One region of the Brevibacillus sp. FIR094 genome, then DNA from elsewhere that is predicted to be linked to it. Evidence: riboswitches for the same ligand, from Rfam matches in the RefSeq annotation. Region 1 holds a riboswitch; each other region holds the start of a gene.

Region 1 (4,211 bases):
TAGCAGTAGCGCCAATCAAGCCGATCGTCGCAATCGTCAGGCAGAGGACGATGCCAGGCCGTGCTTCACGCAGCATGATGCGAAATATAATCTGCGTCCGGGATGCGCCCATCGCTTGGTACGCTTCGATAACGCCACGATCGACGTCATGCAGGGCCGTTTCCATCAGGCGTGAGATGTAAGGCGCCGTGTAGACGATGAGCGGCACAATCGCTCCTTCAATCCCAATCGAAGTACCTACGATCAACTCTGTAAAAGGAATGATCGCAACCATCAGGATAATAAAAGGCAGCGAGCGCACAATGTTGATGATCGTATTCAGGGTATGATAGATGATTTTATTCGGGAAAAGGTGATTTGCCTGTGTGATGACCAACAAAATCCCGAGCGGAATCCCGATCAATGTCGCAATGAACAACGAAAACCCAACCATGATGACGGTCTCTTGCAGGGATTGTCCGAATACCGGAATCATTTCAATCAAACGCTCCATTAGCTCCGCACCTCCTCTGGTGACACAATATCTAAGCGGTAGACGGATTCGCGCAAGAAGCGAATGCCATCTTGAATGGCCTGATCTTCACCAGAAATGTGCAAAAGCAAAATGCCGAGCGCCGTTCCCTTAATGGTCGTAATCGAGCCGTACAATAGATTCGTACTGATTGGAAAGCGTGCGGACAAGGTCCCTAGAACTGGATCGAGAGCGGCATCCCCGCGAAAGGCAACGCGAACAATTTTGGAAACGGGTCCGGTTTCTTTTATCTTGGACAAAATCTCCTGTGGTACCTGATCGTCGAAAACCGTTTTGATAAAATTACGGGTCGTTTGCTCTTGCGGATTGCTGAAAACATCCAGAACAGAGCCTTGCTCGATGACGACACCGTTTTCCATGATGGCTACCTGATCGCAGATTTTTTTGATGACCTGCATTTCATGCGTAATGAGCACGATGGTCAGGTTGAACTTTCGATTGATGTCGAGCAACAGGTCCAGAATCGATTCAGTCGTCTGCGGGTCGAGAGCGGAAGTCGCTTCGTCACAGAGCAGGATTTCCGGATCAGTCGCAAGTGCACGAGCGATGCCCACCCGTTGCTTTTGTCCACCGGATAGCTGAGAAGGATAAGCGTTTGCTTTATCAGACAAGCCAACCAAGCCGAGAAGGTCTTCTACCTTGCGCTTAATGATATCTTTGGGGACGCGATTCATCCGCAAGATTTCCGCCACATTGTCAAAGACATTATAGGAAGAGAGCAGGTTGAAGTGTTGAAAAATTATCCCGATCTTTTTACGAGCTTGCCGCAGCTCTTTTTCCTTGAGGGTCAGCATGTTCTGGCCATTGACGATCACAGAACCGCTGGTCGGCTTCTCCAACAGGTTGATGGTGCGGAGCAGGGTACTTTTCCCCGCTCCACTAAAACCGATAACACCGTAGATCTGCCCTTTTTCCACCTGCAGGGATACGCCCTTCAATGCTTCTACCTGCTTGTTTCCTACTTGATACGACTTATGAATATCGGTTAGCTGTATCATAACGAGTTCTCCTTGTTGTTCTTGATGTTCCTGGCGTCGATCTTACCAGGACGGCAGTACAGCTCCTTCAAAACGTTCATCGATGAATTTTTTCACTTCTTCCGAACGGTAAATGTCCACCAGCTTTTTGACAGCTGGGTTGTCTTTGTTGGTTTCGTTGACTGCCAAGATGTTTACATAGGGAGAATCAGCCGTCTCAGCGAAGATCGCATCTTTTTTCGGGGAGTAGCCAGCTTCCATTGCGAAGTTCGTATTAATCGAAGCGACTTCTACGTTGCTCAACGAGCGTGCCAGGAAAGCAGCCTCCAGCTCTTTGAATTGCAAATTTTTCGGATTTTCCACGATGTCCAGTGGTGTTGCATTGTCGCCCACGCCATCCTTGAGCTTAATCAAGCCAGCTGCCTGAAAGAGCAGCAGGGCGCGTGCTCGGTTGGTCGGGTCGTTTTGAATGCCGACAACCCCGCCTGCCTGGATGTCCTCAACTTTTTTATGCTTGGTGGAGTACAGGCCCATCGGGTACGTCACGGTTTTTCCAACCTCGACGATTTTTGTTTTGTGATCTTGATTGAACTTCGCCAAGAAAGGGATGGTTTGGAAGCTGTTTACATCGAGATTTCCTTTATCGAGAGCTTGGTTCGGCTGTACGTAATCGTTGAAAACGACGACTTCGACTTCGAGTCCTTTGCCTTTGGCGACTTCTTTCACTTTGTTTAGTATCTCTTCGTGCGGGCCACCAGTGACGCCCACTTTGAGTGAGGTTTGTTCAGCAGCAGTGCTACCGTTAGCAGGAGCAGCTTCTTGTTTACCGCCGCAAGCCGTTACGAGCGATGCAACGAGCAGTAGTGTAGTGAGCAGTAGACCAGTCTTTTCATGAAAATACCCCTTTTCTCTGGATGTAAGATGGAAAAGAAAAAAGCCTCTTCCGACAGAAGAGGCGAAAACTGCGAGTATGTATCCACACTGCAACAATACCTCTCTTATCTGTCGGAATAAATTCCGCTGGATTTGGCACCGTATCGTTTGCGATAGGTTGCCGAGGTGTCATAGGGCCAGTCCCTCAACCTCTCTTCATAAGAGAATATGCTATGAAATTATCATTCCAAACATTGACGTTAATTCTTATTTGGATAGTTGGATTATAACGACTGATTTTTTAGGTGTCAACTGTTTTTGCAAACGAATGACTTGGTGGAAAAATGTGAAATTGATCTAAATACGAATATTCTATTGAAGAATAAAAAAATCATATGTATAATGAGAGCGAATGAACCCGATACCAGCTATCGCAGGTGATGACATGACTCTAGTGGACTCCAATGAAACCAGAAAAAAGCTGTCTGCCATCTATAATGAGATAGCAAAAGAGTTGTTCGGATTTGGAACGACGTTGCTCCGAGTCACGATTGAAAACCAGATGATTACGTTCCAAGCCAAGCATCGCCGCTCTCCGCGCTCACAAGCGTTGGAAGGAGAAGCACCGGCCCTCAAGCTCGAAGTCGATTTTCGCATGTCCCTTCTTTATAAGAAGAAACTGCGAGAGCGATTGGAAGAAGAGATGGGGTTGCCGTTGGAAGCTGTGCTGCGGGACTATGATGCGCCTACGCAGTGGGCAATCACGAATGTTATTTTAGTTGAATCAGAACTGAATACCTGACGCAATCGTTCGGATTTTCTCTTTTGATCTATCTTAAGGGGAGACCGTAGACTTTGCGTAAAAACGGGTGTCACTTCTCTTTGTTTACGAAGAAAAGTGCTCTTGTTTAGAATGATACGTTCTAATCAAGGGTACTTTTCTTTTTATTGTTACACCATATTTTGTCATCAAATGAACCCAACTGGAGGAGAATTACGATGAAAAAATTACTTGCTGGAATCCTATCTTTCTCTATGATGTCACTGGCTCTCGCTGGCTGTGGCAGCAATGATCAACCACAAGCGGGTGGGGCTGGCGGCGAAGCCAAGGGCGAGCCACAAAAGCTGGTCATCTCCACATGGGGCTTCTCCGAAGACTTTTTCCGCAAAGAAGTATATGAGCCGTTTGAAAAAGAACATAACGTGAAAATCGTACTGGAAATCGGGAACAACGCAGAGCGCCTGAACAAAATTCGCCAAGGAAGCTCCGATGTAGACTTGATCTACCTCTCTGACTACTATGCACAGCAAGGAATTGAGAGTGGCGCATTTGAAAAAATCGACCGCAGCCGCATCCCGAACCTGGATCAAATCTATGATATTGCCAAAGCACCACTGGGCGAGGAGTACGGTCCGGCTTACACGATTGGCCAATTCGGGATTGCGTACAATCCAAAGCTCGTGAAAACCGAGATCAAGGATTGGAAAGACCTGTGGAACCCAGAACTGGCGGGCAAGCTGACATTGCCAAGCATTACGTCCACAACTGGCCCGATGGTTCTCGACAGTGCTTCCCAGATAGCGGGCAGCAAGGAATTTAACGAGGATCAAGCCTTCGCGAAAATGAAAGAAGTCAACAAAGGTGTAGTGAAGTTCTACGACAAGACCTCCGAATACGTCAACATGTTTGGACAAGAAGAAATCGGCGTAGGACCGATCATGGAAATGTACTTCAAAGACATTAAAGCCGCTGTTCCGGAAGCTGTTTTCGTACAACCTGCAAGCGGCGGATATGCGGTCATGAATACAGTTAACATTGTAAAAGGCTC
Region 2 (4,211 bases), on a different contig from region 1:
ACCCCTCGCGTAGGCTCAGCCGCAATCAAAAACGGGGTTTCATGTCCCAGCTCCCTTGCTACGATCAGCTTTTGCAAATTTCCACCTGACAGATTCCCTGCCAGCTCCTGCAATTGTCGGGAGCCTGTCTTGATGGCAAACTGCTCAACCCAGCCTTTTACGACCTGGCGGAATTTCTCCCGCAAAACAACGCCGCGGCGGTTGTAAGCAGGCTTTCGCTGATAGCCCATCAACGCATTTTCCTCAACGCTTGAGAGTTTGGCCGCTCCCCACAGGTAGCGATCCTCCGGAATATGCGCCAAGCCGGCATCCCGAATGGTGGCTACTGATTTGTTCGTCACGTCCTTGCCGCCTAACTGCACCGTGCCCTCCTGTGCCGCTCGCAAACCACTGATCGCTTGCAGCAGCTCAGATTGACCATTCCCGGAAACACCTGCAATTCCTACGATTTCCCCGTGATGCACGGTAAAGCTGACTTGATCGAGCAGTGTCTGCTTTTCTCGAACCGTGAGATTCTCCACCTGCAACAAGGGGCCTTTATCCAGAGGAACTCGCTCAGCTAGCTCCTGCAATTCACGTCCGACCATCAGTCTGGCTAAATCGTCCGCATTGGTTTCTGTACGAGAAACTGTTCCGGTCACCTTGCCTCCGCGCAGTACCGTAATACGATCGGCTACCTCCATGACTTCCTGCAACTTATGTGTAATCAAAATGACGCTCTTGCCGCTCTCCGCCAGGTTTCGAATCGTTTGTAGCAGGTCGCGTACCTCCAGCGGGGTAAGGACAGCGGTCGGCTCGTCCAGCACGATAATATCCGCTCCCTGATACAGAACCTTAAGAATTTCGACCCGTTGCTGTTCCCCAATCGAACAATTCGCTACCTTGGCCTGCGGATGAATCGGAATGCGATACTGCTCACTAAGTGCACGCACCTTGTCCTCCGCGTCATTTCTTTTGAAAAAACCCGCTTGCTTCGGCTCGTAGCCGATCACGATATTTTCAGTCACACTGAATTCTCCGAAGAGCATAAAGTGCTGGTGAACCATCCCGATTCCATTTCGAATCGCGTCCTCTGGGCCGCGAAAAACAACTGGCTTGCCGTTTAACACGATCTCTCCCGACGTCGGCTGCTCCATCCCGTACAACATCCGCATCAATGTCGTTTTGCCCGCTCCGTTTTCCCCGACAATCGCGTGGACTTCTCCTGCTGCCAGTGAGAACGACACCTTGTCGTTGGCGGTAAAATCTCCGTACTTCTTGGTCATGGCCCTCATTTCCAAGCGATCGGTCATTCCCACTCCCTCATTTCTGTACGTCCTTTTTTGAAAATGGAAGACCGACTACACAGCCGTAGTCGGTCACATCCATCACTGTGCACAAGCTTTTTTACGTGCGTGTTTAGAATTTATCTGGTACTTTGCGAGTGCCAGCTACAATTTCATCGCTGATCGCTTTCACTTTATCCACCACTTCTTGTCCAATAAAAGCGTTCAGAGGCGTTTTGCTTTCGTGCGTGACATAGGTTACGCCAACACCTTTTTCTTTCAAGCCGTACGCAACAACACCTGGTTTGAACGTTCCTTCTACAAAGCTCTTCACGGTTTCATAAGCTGCCGCGTCGGTCCCTTTCAATTGGGACAGAACGATATGCTCTGGATCAATCGTTGTACGGTCAACGTCCTGACCTGCTGTGAAGAAGCCTTTTTCCTTCGCTGCTTCGAAAACGCCGAGGTCGCCTACTGCTGCTGCACCGTTAATGAAGTCAGCGCCTTTGGAAGCCTGGAGCAAAGCCAATTCCTTCGCTTTTGCCGGGTCAGTGAAGCTTCCTACATAGTTGACCATCAGTTCTGCTTTTGGATTCGTCGCTTTCAAGCCCTCTTCGAAGCCAACTGTCCATTTTTTCAACTGCGGAATATCAAGAGCGACAACCATACCTACTTTGTTCGTTTTCGTTGCCAGACCTGCTGCTGCTCCCACCAGGTAAGCCGCTTCCTGCTCGTGGAAGGTAACACTGCGTACGTTTGGCAAATCCACTACGGTATCAATAATCGCAAAATTACGGTCAGGATTTTCGGTTGCTACTTTTTTCAATGCATCCTCTGATGTAAAGGAAGAAGTGATGATCAAATCATAATTTTCTGCAACAGCCACGCGCAGATTCTCTTCAATCGCTCCATGGTCCGTAGATTCAATCGTTTTCACTTCTGCTCCAAGCTCTTGTGCGGCTTTCTTTGCACCCTCATCCATTTGTTGGAAGAACGGATTCACACCGATTTTCTCAGGCAAAATCAAGGCAATTCGCTTTTTGTCCCCGCCCTCTTGTCCTGCTGCTTGTCCTCCTGGCTGATCTGCAGGTGCGCTTGTGCCAGTCGAGCACCCTGTTGCCAATACTGCGAATGTCGTTAATGCCAGCAATAACTTCTTCATGATGTATCTCTCCCTATCCGAACTTTACGTTTTTCTTTATCCTATTAGGTAATGTACGGCTTTTTACCCATTTTTTCAATACTATTTACGAATATTATTATATAAAATTAATTTATCGTTCGTTTATTACCTCCTTCTATTTACAAATACAACAAAAAAACTCTTCCCGGAGGAAGAGTTTGCGTACGTAGCCGTTCTCTTCCTCATCTGTCAAAACCATCGTACATCGTACAGGTTTTGCAGGAATTGGCACCTTTCTGTTCATGCATAGACATGATCAGTGGTTGCCGGGCATCATCGGGCCAGTCCCTCCGCCGCTCTTGATAAGGTAGGTGAATATATTTAGTTACAATGGAATTCATTCTAGCAGAACGGTTCAAAAATGCAATTCTTTTTTCTCAATTCCAAACACTTCTAAAAGTGAATAAAAGTTTAAAAAGTCGTCTTTTCAGCACCGAGAAATTGGCGAGAACCTGAAGAAGGAGGAGCGGAGTGTAGGGGACCTACATGAGCACCGGACTTCGAAGGTGAACGTCGATTTCGATGCCGAATAAGCTTTCAGAACTACGTCGTGATCAAAAGACGACTTTTTAAACAACCTCTAATTGACGTGAAAGGTTTGCTGGAGACGATGAGACAACGTATTCAGCTCGCCCAGCTCTTCCGTAATCTCTCGCACTTTTTGATGCTGGTTTTCTGCTGTCGCAAACAGCTCTTCTAAGTTGGCTACCGATTCCTCGGTTACAGCTGTAATGGTCGACATCTCGATAGCAACTTCTCCGGAACGCACTTTTACCCGGTCCATGCTGGAGCTTACTTGATCAGCTGCTTGCAGGAAGGCCATCATCCCGGCACGTACTGCTTCGATAGAGGCCACTGTTTTCACGGCCAGCTCTTGGCCTTTTGCAACAGACGTTTCCCCATTGCTCATATGCTGCACCGCATTCTCACTTTCCTGGTGGAGAGATTTCAGAATGTCGGTAATTTCTTGCGTAGCTGTCGCGCTTTGTTCTGCCAGCTTGCGTACCTCATCCGCTACAACAGCAAATCCCCGTCCATGCTCGCCTGCACGCGCCGATTCAATCGCCGCATTCAGTGCCAAGAGATTCGTTTGTGTCGCGATCTGATTAATAGCGCCGACAATTTCCTCTACGCGATTCGCCTGCCGATTGAGCTGGTGAATCGTAGAGGCGGCTACATTGACTGCCTGCACAATTTGCTCCATCTGCGAGGACAGCTCATTCATCATCTGAACGCTTTCTGTCAGACGACGGTTGTTTTGTTGCGATTCCGTTTTCATTGCGTTGGTCTGTGTTGTGACTGCCTCGATTTCCTGGTCGATGGATTGAACCTCTTCTTCGATCTTCACCGTAGAATTCGCCTGCGACTCCATACCTGTGGCGACTTCCTTAAAGGCAACCATCATTTCATCTGTATTGCGCTTCGTACCTTCCGCATGCTCATGCACATGATCGCTTGTAAGATCCAGCTGCTCCGTCATTTGCTGGATGTTCAAAAGCATTTCTCCCAGACGGCGCTCCTTCTCTTCCGCTTCCTGCCTTGCATCATGAGCTTTTCGCAAGGAGGCTTGTCCGGCGAGACACAGATACGTAACGGCTCCCATCATCATGAGAATCGTGACAATACGCATAAGCAAATTGAGCTCTGAAAAATCACCATCGAAAATCTCGTAGGTTCCCGTATAAAACCCGACAATCGTAACGATGATTTGGGCAATTCCCGCTGTTACGACCAGCTTCCAATCCAAATAGGCCGCCAAAAAG
Region 3 (4,211 bases), on a different contig from region 1:
AGAAGTTACTGTGCCTTATACGGGAGCATAATGGTGAACTTGGTTCCTACTCGTGGTTTGCTTGATACATTGACAGTTCCGCCAATCGCATGAATGACATGATAGGAATACGTCAATCCAAGACCGGTTCCAGTTGTTTTCGTAGAAAAATAAATCGTTCCGAGACGGCTGATCTGTCCTGCATCCATGCCGACACCGTTATCTTTGATGACCAACAGTGCTTTGTTTCGCTCGATGAGCAAGTCCAGGGAGACTTTTCCGTCCGAAATATCCGAGCATGCCTCGATGGCATTTTTGATGAAATTCACCAACACTTGCTTGAACTCGTCTGGATTGGCCTTGATCGTCACAGGTCTCTCAAAGTCTTGCAGCGTAAGCTCCACGTTATGCATATTAGCAAAGGGGAGCATCACTTCGCGGATGGCATGCAGATGCTCGCTAACATTAATGATTTCATGCCGTTCCTTGAGCGGCTTGGAAATCGCAAGGTATTCGGTCAAAATGGCTTCTGTCCGTTGGACTTCGTCGAGACTGATGCGTATGTATTGATCGGTTTTTACCAAATTCTCCGGGGATTCCTGTATTAATTTCAAGAAGCCTTTGACAGCTGTCAGCGGATTGCGAACCTCGTGTGCGAGCGATGCAGCAACATGGCTCATCGTCTGGATTTTTTCGTTTTGCGCGTGGCGAATAAACAGCTCCTTATCCGAAACGCATTTGCTGAAAAGCGACATTAATAACCAGAGGCCGAAAAAGTTCTGAATAGGAATCACTATGGTGTAGTAAACGAGGTGTTGAGTTACATACGTGGGAAAAAAGTAATAAGTAGTCCCTAAAGCAACCGTAGAAAAAATCGCACTCGTCATAAAAAGATACAGTGTTTTTCGATAACTGGCTTTGTAGTGTCGATATAAAAAGAGTGACAAGACAAAATTGACTGTAAGGATCAGCAGCGCAACCCATGTTCCTTCTCCACCCAAATAGTACCGATAAACCAAGGCTTCAATCAAAAGGAGCAAGGCAATCTCGATTCCGCCATAAACCAGTCCGAAAAGAATGATGACATGTCGGATATCAAAAAACATGCCATTCGTGACACTCGGGGCGAAGGTCATCGCGAGAAACATGCAGGCTGAGCTAATGATGACAATAAAGGAACGGCTGTAGTTCCTCATTTTGTCACGGTAATAGATGTTGAAAAACACAAACGGGATAATGGCGAAAAACCATTGAAGTATAACTTCTTTTAATAGACTCATGTAGCATCCCCATCGCAAATATTTGCTAGGCTTGTATCAATCTACGATAATTCGACAAGACACAACAAAATCCCTCTTGTTGTACACAAGAAACTGGAATATTTATCAAGAAAATTCTTTCGGTAAACCTAGTTGACAGATAGGTAATTGCCAGATTATATTCTGTATATACTTATACAAACGTTTTGAAAATAGAAACTACTCTTATCAAGAGAAGGCTGAGGGAATGGCCCTATGAAGCCCGGCAACCTAGCACGAGAGATTGTGTTCTTTCGAGCCAAGGTGCTAACTCCAACAGGTAGAATACCTGACAGATAAGAGGCGAGAATCTTGTCGATTTTTGTCCTCTTTCTCTGTGAAAGAGGATTTTTTGCATGTATCATCTGTTTTCAAAGAGAAAAAGGGGGAACATTTGCGATGAAAAAGAAACTGGGATTACTGACTTCACTTGTTGTGGCTGCGTCCGTACTCGTTACAGCATGCGGCGGAGGAACAAGCACCGGAACCGGTAGCACGAACAAGCCGGGTGGAGAGAACGCGAAGAGAATCGCATTAATCATGCGTCAAAACGTAGGGACGTTCTCCGCTCAATACATTAATGGCGTGAAGACAGAGGTGGAGAAAAACGGCGGTGAGTTGACCGTATTCAACGCAGATACCGATCTGGCAAAAATGGCGTCCAACCTCGATGCGGCTGTGAACCAAAAGTTTGATGGCATTCTGATCGACCATGGAACGGCAGAAGCGTTGCAGCAGGGCACGCAAAAGGCCGTGGATAAAAAAATCCCGGTCGTCCTGTTTGATACAGACATCAACATTCCGGGTGTGCCAGTTGTGGCGCAGGATGACAACAAGTTGGCAGAGCTGAGCCTAGAGAAGCTGGCGGCAGATACAAATGGCAAAGGCAACATCGTAAAAATTTGGGTAGCTGGCTTTGCGCCTATGGAAAAACGCCAAGTGACGTATGAAGCTTTCCAGAAGAAATACCCGGACTTGAAAGAGATTGCGGCATTCGGTTCTGCTACCAACAATACGGCACTCGATACACAAACGCAGATGGAAGCGATCTTGAAAAAGTATCCCAACAAAGGCGACATCACAGCAGTATGGGCAGCTTGGGATGAATTTGCCAAAGGGGCGACACGTGCTATCCAGCAAGCAGGTCGTACGGAAATCAAAGTATACTCCATCGATTTGAGCGATGAGGATCTGCAAATGATCCAGGCGGAAAACTCTCCGTGGACAGCGACGGCAGCAGTAGACCCATCCAATATCGGACGCATTCATGCCCAAACCGTGTTCCAAAAAATCAAAGGCGAGCAAGTGCCAGACAACGTGAAGCTGAATCCAGTGCTGGTGAAACAGGAAGACCTGCCGAAGGATAAGAAAGTAACGATGGGCGACCTGTCCCAATACGTACAAGATTGGGGCAAGTAAGAACCAAATTGGCTTTTCCCGTTGATCTGTATCCCGTCAACGGGATTTTTCCTTATAGGGGTTGGAATACGCAGGTAAACAGGAGGTGTGAAAAATGTCCACATTGCAGATGAAAGGGATGGCGAAGCAGTTTTCTGGGGTTCCTGCCCTGCGATCCGTCGATTTTGAGGTGCGCGCTGGAGAGGTTCATGCACTCCTCGGTGCCAATGGCGCGGGAAAGAGTACCCTGATGAAAATTCTCACGGGAGCATACCAGGCAGATGGCGGTGCGATCACCATCGATGGACAGGCCGTGTCGATTCAATCTCCGCAGGACGCCAAAGCACAGGGCATTCAATGTGTCTATCAGGAAGTGGACACCGCCTTGATCCCGTATTTGAGCGTTGCCGAAAACATATTGACGGGCCAGCTCGTCCAGGCGAAAACCAAGGGACTGATCAACTGGCAGAGCCTGTACAACGAATCGAAGCAGATTTTACAAAACCTCGGCTTCTCCATTCCAGTGAAGATGCTCGTCGAAGAATGTACGCTGTCGGAAAAACAATTGATTTTGATAGCACGGGCTACCGTTCAAAAGGCGAAGTACGTCATTTTCGATGAACCGACAGCGCCGTTGAGCACGAAGGAGAGCGAGCGGCTGTTTCAAATCATTGCGCAGTTGAAAAAAGCTGGAGTCGGGATCATTTATATCTCCCACAGGTTGCCGGAAATCTTTGAAATCTGTGATCGGATCACCATCATGCGCGATGGACAGCATGTTGTGACCACAGACACGGCGAAGACTAACATGGATGAAGTGATTGCGAACATGCTGGGCAAAAGCTTTGACGAGGAGTTCCCGAAGCTGGAAGTGCCGATTGGCGAAACGATTTTTGAGGCGTCAGGCGTGGCTGGTGGCAAAGTACGCGGAGTCGACCTGGAGGTTCACGAGGGAGAGATTGTGGGTGTCGTTGGTCTGGTTGGGGCAGGGAAGACTGAGCTCGCCCGATTGCTCTTCGGTGCGGATGAGGCAAAAGCCGGTGCCATTCGATTGCACGGAACACGTATCCAACTGCGCTCGCCAAAAGACGCCGTCGATGCAGGAATCGTACTCGTCCCGGAGGAAAGGCGCAAAGAAGGAATTTTCGTAGAAGAGTCCGTGCAGAACAACCTGTCTGTCGCCTCGTTGAAAAAGAAGTCCTGGCTCGGTTTTATCAAAAGAGGGGCGGAAGCGGCTAACGCAAGAGAGCTCGTGCAGCGCCTTGGTGTAAAAACAGCCGATATCAAGCAGCTGGTCGGTTTCCTCAGTGGCGGAAACCAGCAAAAAGTGGCTATCGGCAAATGGCTGGATACAAACGCTCACCTCTTTATGTTTGACGAGCCGACAAAAGGGGTGGATATCGGTGCGAAAAGCGATATTTACCGCGTGATCGGAAATCTTGCCGAGCAGAAAAAGGGTGTCCTGTATTTCTCCTGTGAGTTTCAGGAAGTCATCGGGATCGCAGACCGAATTCTCGTCATGTTCGAGGGCAAGAT
Region 4 (4,211 bases), on a different contig from region 1:
GCCAAAACAATTCAAGTCGAATTGTATGAAGACGATAAGCTGGTTAAGAAAACTGACGTTGCATTAAGCACAAAAGTCATTGTCGAGCCTGTGAAGCCAACAGACGAGGATAAAGACGAAGATGATGACAAAAAGAAAAAAGAAAAAGGGAAGCAGAAAGATAAGCATCCCAATGGCAACGCGTATGGTTATTGGAAAAAGCACGACAAACATCATGATGACGATGATGACCAGGGCGATGACGATCGTAACGACGACAGAGACTAGTCGCTAACGTTAAGGCCGCTGCTTGTAAGTCTCGACGTACTCCACCAATTGTCTGATGTAATCCCCCAGAATGGGGATGGAAAGAAATTGCGTCAAGAGAGAGCCGAGGAATGCCAATACGATAGCAGTACCAATAGTCAACCCCAGACCCCGGGCAAGACCTGCGAGGAAATTGATCCAGAGCAGCTTGCGCGGGGCTGTGTAATTTTGAATCACATCTGCTAGTCGGATATCTTCCAGGAACATCGCAATTTTATGCATCCGCTCATTTACCTTCCGAACTTCCTGAAGCTCTTCAAGAACTTGATCAATTTGCTGCATAAGGCGGTCTGTAGGCGACAAGCTGTCCATCCCCTTCCATCATTCGGTATCGTTACCTACCAGTCTAGGGAAAAAGACAACCAGAATCAAGGTGGAGAGGAAACGTTTGCCTATCAGCTAGGCGAAGGGTAAAATGAACGTACAAAACGTTTGTTAGGAGGCTTTGAAATGGCTGAAACTGTTTCCCAATCTCTTTCCGAAGATTTATTCAAGCTCTTGCAAAAGGAGCGTTTTGTTACCTTGGGCACAGTAGACCATGAGTCAGGGGCACCATCGCTCAGCTCCTTGTCCTGGACGTATGCTGTCAGCGCCGATACGATTCGTTTTGCCGTAGATAATCGCTCACGTATTTTGGCTAATATTGCGAAGGAACCGCAAGTTGTCCTGCATTTGATCGGTGCCGGCTCGTCTTTTGCTATTAATGGTCGTGCTTTCGTCAAAACAGACCGACTGGAAGGAGTTCCGCTCAAGCTGGCCATGGCAGAAATCAAAATTGAGGCCGTTCGTGATATTATGTTTTACGGTTCCCGTATTTCCGTAGAACCACAATATGAAAAGACGTATGACAAAAACGCAGCAGCGAAGCTGGACAATCAAGTTATGACCGCCTTGAAAGATGCAAATTAACATGTGGAAATAAATTGTTGACAAGAATCCTGCCGATCCTTTAGTATTAGGGTCAATCAAATTGAATAGCAATCTTCTTATCCAGAGCGGCGGAGGGACTGGCCCGATGATGCCCGGCAACCAATCACCTGTATTTTAACAGGGAGATAATGGTGCTAATTCCTGCAGAGTTATCAAACTCTGAAAGATGAGAAGGATTTGCTTACGGTGACGTAAACAAAGCCTTCTTTCAGAGGAAAGGGGGCTTTTTTGATGCCCTCGTACACTATTGGAGGGAGAGAAACAGACATGAAATTGGAAACGAAATTGATTCAGGCGGGAGTAGGCAGAGACGAAAAAACAGGGGCGGTGAGCTTTCCTGTTTACTATGCAACGGCTTATCGCCATCCTGCCTTGGGCCAGAGCACTGGATATGATTATACGCGCACCGCTAATCCTACTCGCACCATTCTGGAGGAGACCATCGCTGAAGCGGAATCAGGAGATGCAGGATTCGCTTGCGCCTCAGGAATGGCTGCTGTTCATACCGTTATGGGCTTGTTTTCCCAAGGGGATCATCTGATCGTTTCACTCGATCTGTACGGAGGAACCTATCGATTGTTCGAGCAAGTGCTCTCTCGCTATGGTTTGACGTTTTCGTATGTAGATTTGCGTGACATTGGTGCACTCAAAAATGCGATTCGCCCAGATACAAAGGCGATCTTCGTCGAGACACCAACCAATCCGCTCATGCAGATTACGGATATTCGAGCAGTAACGCAATTGGCGAAACAGCACGGTCTCCTTACGATTGTAGACAACACATTCTTAACCCCGTATTGTCAACGCCCACTAGAGCTTGGTGCAGATATCGTCTTACATAGTGCAACCAAGTATTTGGCAGGACATAACGATGTGCTGGCTGGTCTCATCGTAACAAAAGGGGAAGAGTTGTCGGAAAAAATCCGGTTTTTGCACAATTCAATCGGTGCTGTGCTCGGACCACAAGATTGCTGGCTTCTCGTTCGCGGGATGAAAACATTGGCACTGCGGATGGAGCGTCACCAATCCAATGCCTTGATTGTAGCGGAAAAGCTGCGTGAGCATCCGGCAGTGGCGGAGGTATTTTATCCAGGTCTGCCAGAGCATCCGGGGCATGAAATACAGGTGAATCAAGCGACTGGGCATAGTGGGATGGTATCGTTCCGGGTACGCGATGTAGAGCAGGTGGGATTGTTCCTGCAAAATCTGCAAATCGTATCCTTTGCGGAAAGTCTGGGTGGTGTCGAGTCATTGTGTACGTATCCGGCGACGCAGACTCACGCCGATATCCCGCAAGAAGTCAGAGAGCATGTCGGTGTTTGTGATCGATTGTTGCGACTGTCGGTTGGCATCGAGCATCCAGATGATGTCGTAGCCGATTTGTTTCAGGCATTGAATGCTAGTTTGGTCGTAGGGGGGAGTGTACGATGAATTTTGCAACCAAGATCCTCCACGGTTCGACTTGCATTGACCCGTTCACAGGTGCGTCGTCGGTTCCGATTTATCAAGCTTCGACGTTTCATCAGGCAGATATCGATCAGCCAGGAACATTCGATTATGCCAGATCAGGCAATCCAACGAGGCAGGCTTTGGAGGAAGCCATTGCGTCTCTGGAGGGGGGCGCACGCGGTTTCGCATTCTCATCTGGCATGGCTGCCATTTCCAGCGTGTTCATGCTGTTTTCAGCCGGAGACCATGTTGTAGTGGCGGAAGATGTATACGGTGGCACGTTTCGGTTTTTGACCAAGGTATTGTCGAGAATGGGCATCTCCGTTACATTCGTGGATGCAACAAATACAGAAGCTGTTCGTGCGGCCATTACACCGGTGACGAAAGGGATTTACCTGGAGACCCCCTCCAATCCCACCTTAAAGGTGACAGATATTGCAGCGGTTTCTCGTATCGCGAAGGAGTACGGCTTGCTGGTCATTGTCGATAATACATTCCTTACCCCGTATTACCAGCGGCCATTGGAACTTGGTGCAGATGTGGTCATTCATAGTGCAACGAAGTTTATCGGAGGGCATAGCGACGTCGTGGCAGGTCTGGCCGTGACCAGAGAGGCTGCGTTAGGGGAGCAGCTCTATTTTATCCAGAATGGCATGGGAGCGATATTGGGTGTGCAGGACTGCTGGCTGGTGATGCGTGGTCTCAAAACATTGAAAGCCCGACTGGATGTCAGCACGAAAACAGCCGCGAGCTTGGCTGACTGGTTGTCATCGCATCCACAAGTAAGCCGCGTTTACTATACAGGACTGGAGGATCATCCTGGTCATCTGATTCAAACACAACAAGCGACTGGTCATGGGGCAGTTCTTTCTTTTGACGTAGGGAACCGTGATCGAGCAAAAGCGTTGTTTGATCGTGTGAAATTGCCGATTGTGGCTGTCAGCCTCGGGGCAGTGGAAACGATTCTCTCCTATCCGGCTACGATGTCACATGCAGCGATGCCTGCTGAGGAAAGGGCTGCAAGGGGAATTACAGATGGTTTGATCCGGTTGTCAGCTGGTTTAGAGGATTACGAGGACTTGGTGGCAGATTTGAAGCAAGCTTTGGATCATTTGCCATCTGAAGCACCCATCCATAAAGAAAAAGAGGTATTCTCCCGGGCTTAAATCCGGGGGATACCTCTTTTCTTTTAAGGCGTTCCTGTACGATTTGCATTGATTTTGTTTTGTCCTTGCGGCTCTTTGTGCATGCGTTTTTCTTTTACTTGAGAAGGGGTTTCTTCTCGAGGCTGCACACTGCGCGGCAGTTGGGGAATGATCCGACCTACGATATCCGCTAACTCTTCCGTAACACCGGCAACAGGATGGCCGCGACGAATATCATCTCTCATTTCTCGTAACCGCTGTACGATGGCAGGGTCTGCAGTTACGACAGCATTTGCTCCTTGAGGGTCTTCTTTCAGAGCTTCCGCAACCGTGTACTTAATGACGCCAACTTCAGGGCGATCCAGATTCGGATCCACAGTA

The links. Region 1 has a riboswitch for S-adenosylmethionine ahead of ACQ5DJ_RS10840 (MetQ/NlpA family ABC transporter substrate-binding protein). Riboswitches for the same ligand answer to the same signal wherever they lie in the genome.
Region 2: linked by a shared signal. The riboswitch ahead of ACQ5DJ_RS06995 (BMP family lipoprotein) and the one ahead of ACQ5DJ_RS10840 (MetQ/NlpA family ABC transporter substrate-binding protein) in region 1 are both predicted to bind S-adenosylmethionine.
Region 3: linked by a shared signal. The riboswitch ahead of ACQ5DJ_RS00440 (sugar ABC transporter substrate-binding protein) and the one ahead of ACQ5DJ_RS10840 (MetQ/NlpA family ABC transporter substrate-binding protein) in region 1 are both predicted to bind S-adenosylmethionine.
Region 4: linked by a shared signal. The riboswitch ahead of ACQ5DJ_RS19065 (aminotransferase class I/II-fold pyridoxal phosphate-dependent enzyme) and the one ahead of ACQ5DJ_RS10840 (MetQ/NlpA family ABC transporter substrate-binding protein) in region 1 are both predicted to bind S-adenosylmethionine.

The regions. Positions count from the first base shown of each region.
Region 1 is NZ_JBEAES010000010.1:73,362-77,572, reverse strand. It holds gene ACQ5DJ_RS10850 (methionine ABC transporter permease) at 1-493, opposite strand, end outside; gene ACQ5DJ_RS10845 (methionine ABC transporter ATP-binding protein) at 493-1,530, opposite strand; gene ACQ5DJ_RS10840 (MetQ/NlpA family ABC transporter substrate-binding protein) at 1,573-2,385, opposite strand; SAM riboswitch class I at 2,505-2,607, opposite strand; gene ACQ5DJ_RS10835 (DUF2294 domain-containing protein) at 2,828-3,184, shown strand; gene ACQ5DJ_RS10830 (ABC transporter substrate-binding protein) at 3,382-4,211, shown strand, end outside.
Region 2 is NZ_JBEAES010000006.1:189,675-193,885, forward strand. It holds gene ACQ5DJ_RS06990 (ABC transporter ATP-binding protein) at 1-1,292, opposite strand, end outside; gene ACQ5DJ_RS06995 (BMP family lipoprotein) at 1,399-2,427, opposite strand; SAM riboswitch class I at 2,628-2,757, opposite strand; gene ACQ5DJ_RS07000 (methyl-accepting chemotaxis protein) at 3,029-4,211, opposite strand, start outside.
Region 3 is NZ_JBEAES010000001.1:84,953-89,163, reverse strand. It holds gene ACQ5DJ_RS00445 (ATP-binding protein) at 6-1,259, opposite strand; SAM riboswitch class I at 1,461-1,580, shown strand; gene ACQ5DJ_RS00440 (sugar ABC transporter substrate-binding protein) at 1,677-2,696, shown strand; gene ACQ5DJ_RS00435 (sugar ABC transporter ATP-binding protein) at 2,791-4,211, shown strand, end outside.
Region 4 is NZ_JBEAES010000021.1:39,534-43,744, forward strand. It holds gene ACQ5DJ_RS19050 (hypothetical protein) at 1-267, shown strand, start outside; gene ACQ5DJ_RS19055 (DUF5665 domain-containing protein) at 277-618, opposite strand; gene ACQ5DJ_RS19060 (pyridoxamine 5'-phosphate oxidase family protein) at 757-1,215, shown strand; SAM riboswitch class I at 1,290-1,409, shown strand; gene ACQ5DJ_RS19065 (aminotransferase class I/II-fold pyridoxal phosphate-dependent enzyme) at 1,504-2,667, shown strand; gene ACQ5DJ_RS19070 (trans-sulfuration enzyme family protein) at 2,664-3,851, shown strand; gene ACQ5DJ_RS19075 (YhcN/YlaJ family sporulation lipoprotein) at 3,875-4,211, opposite strand, start outside.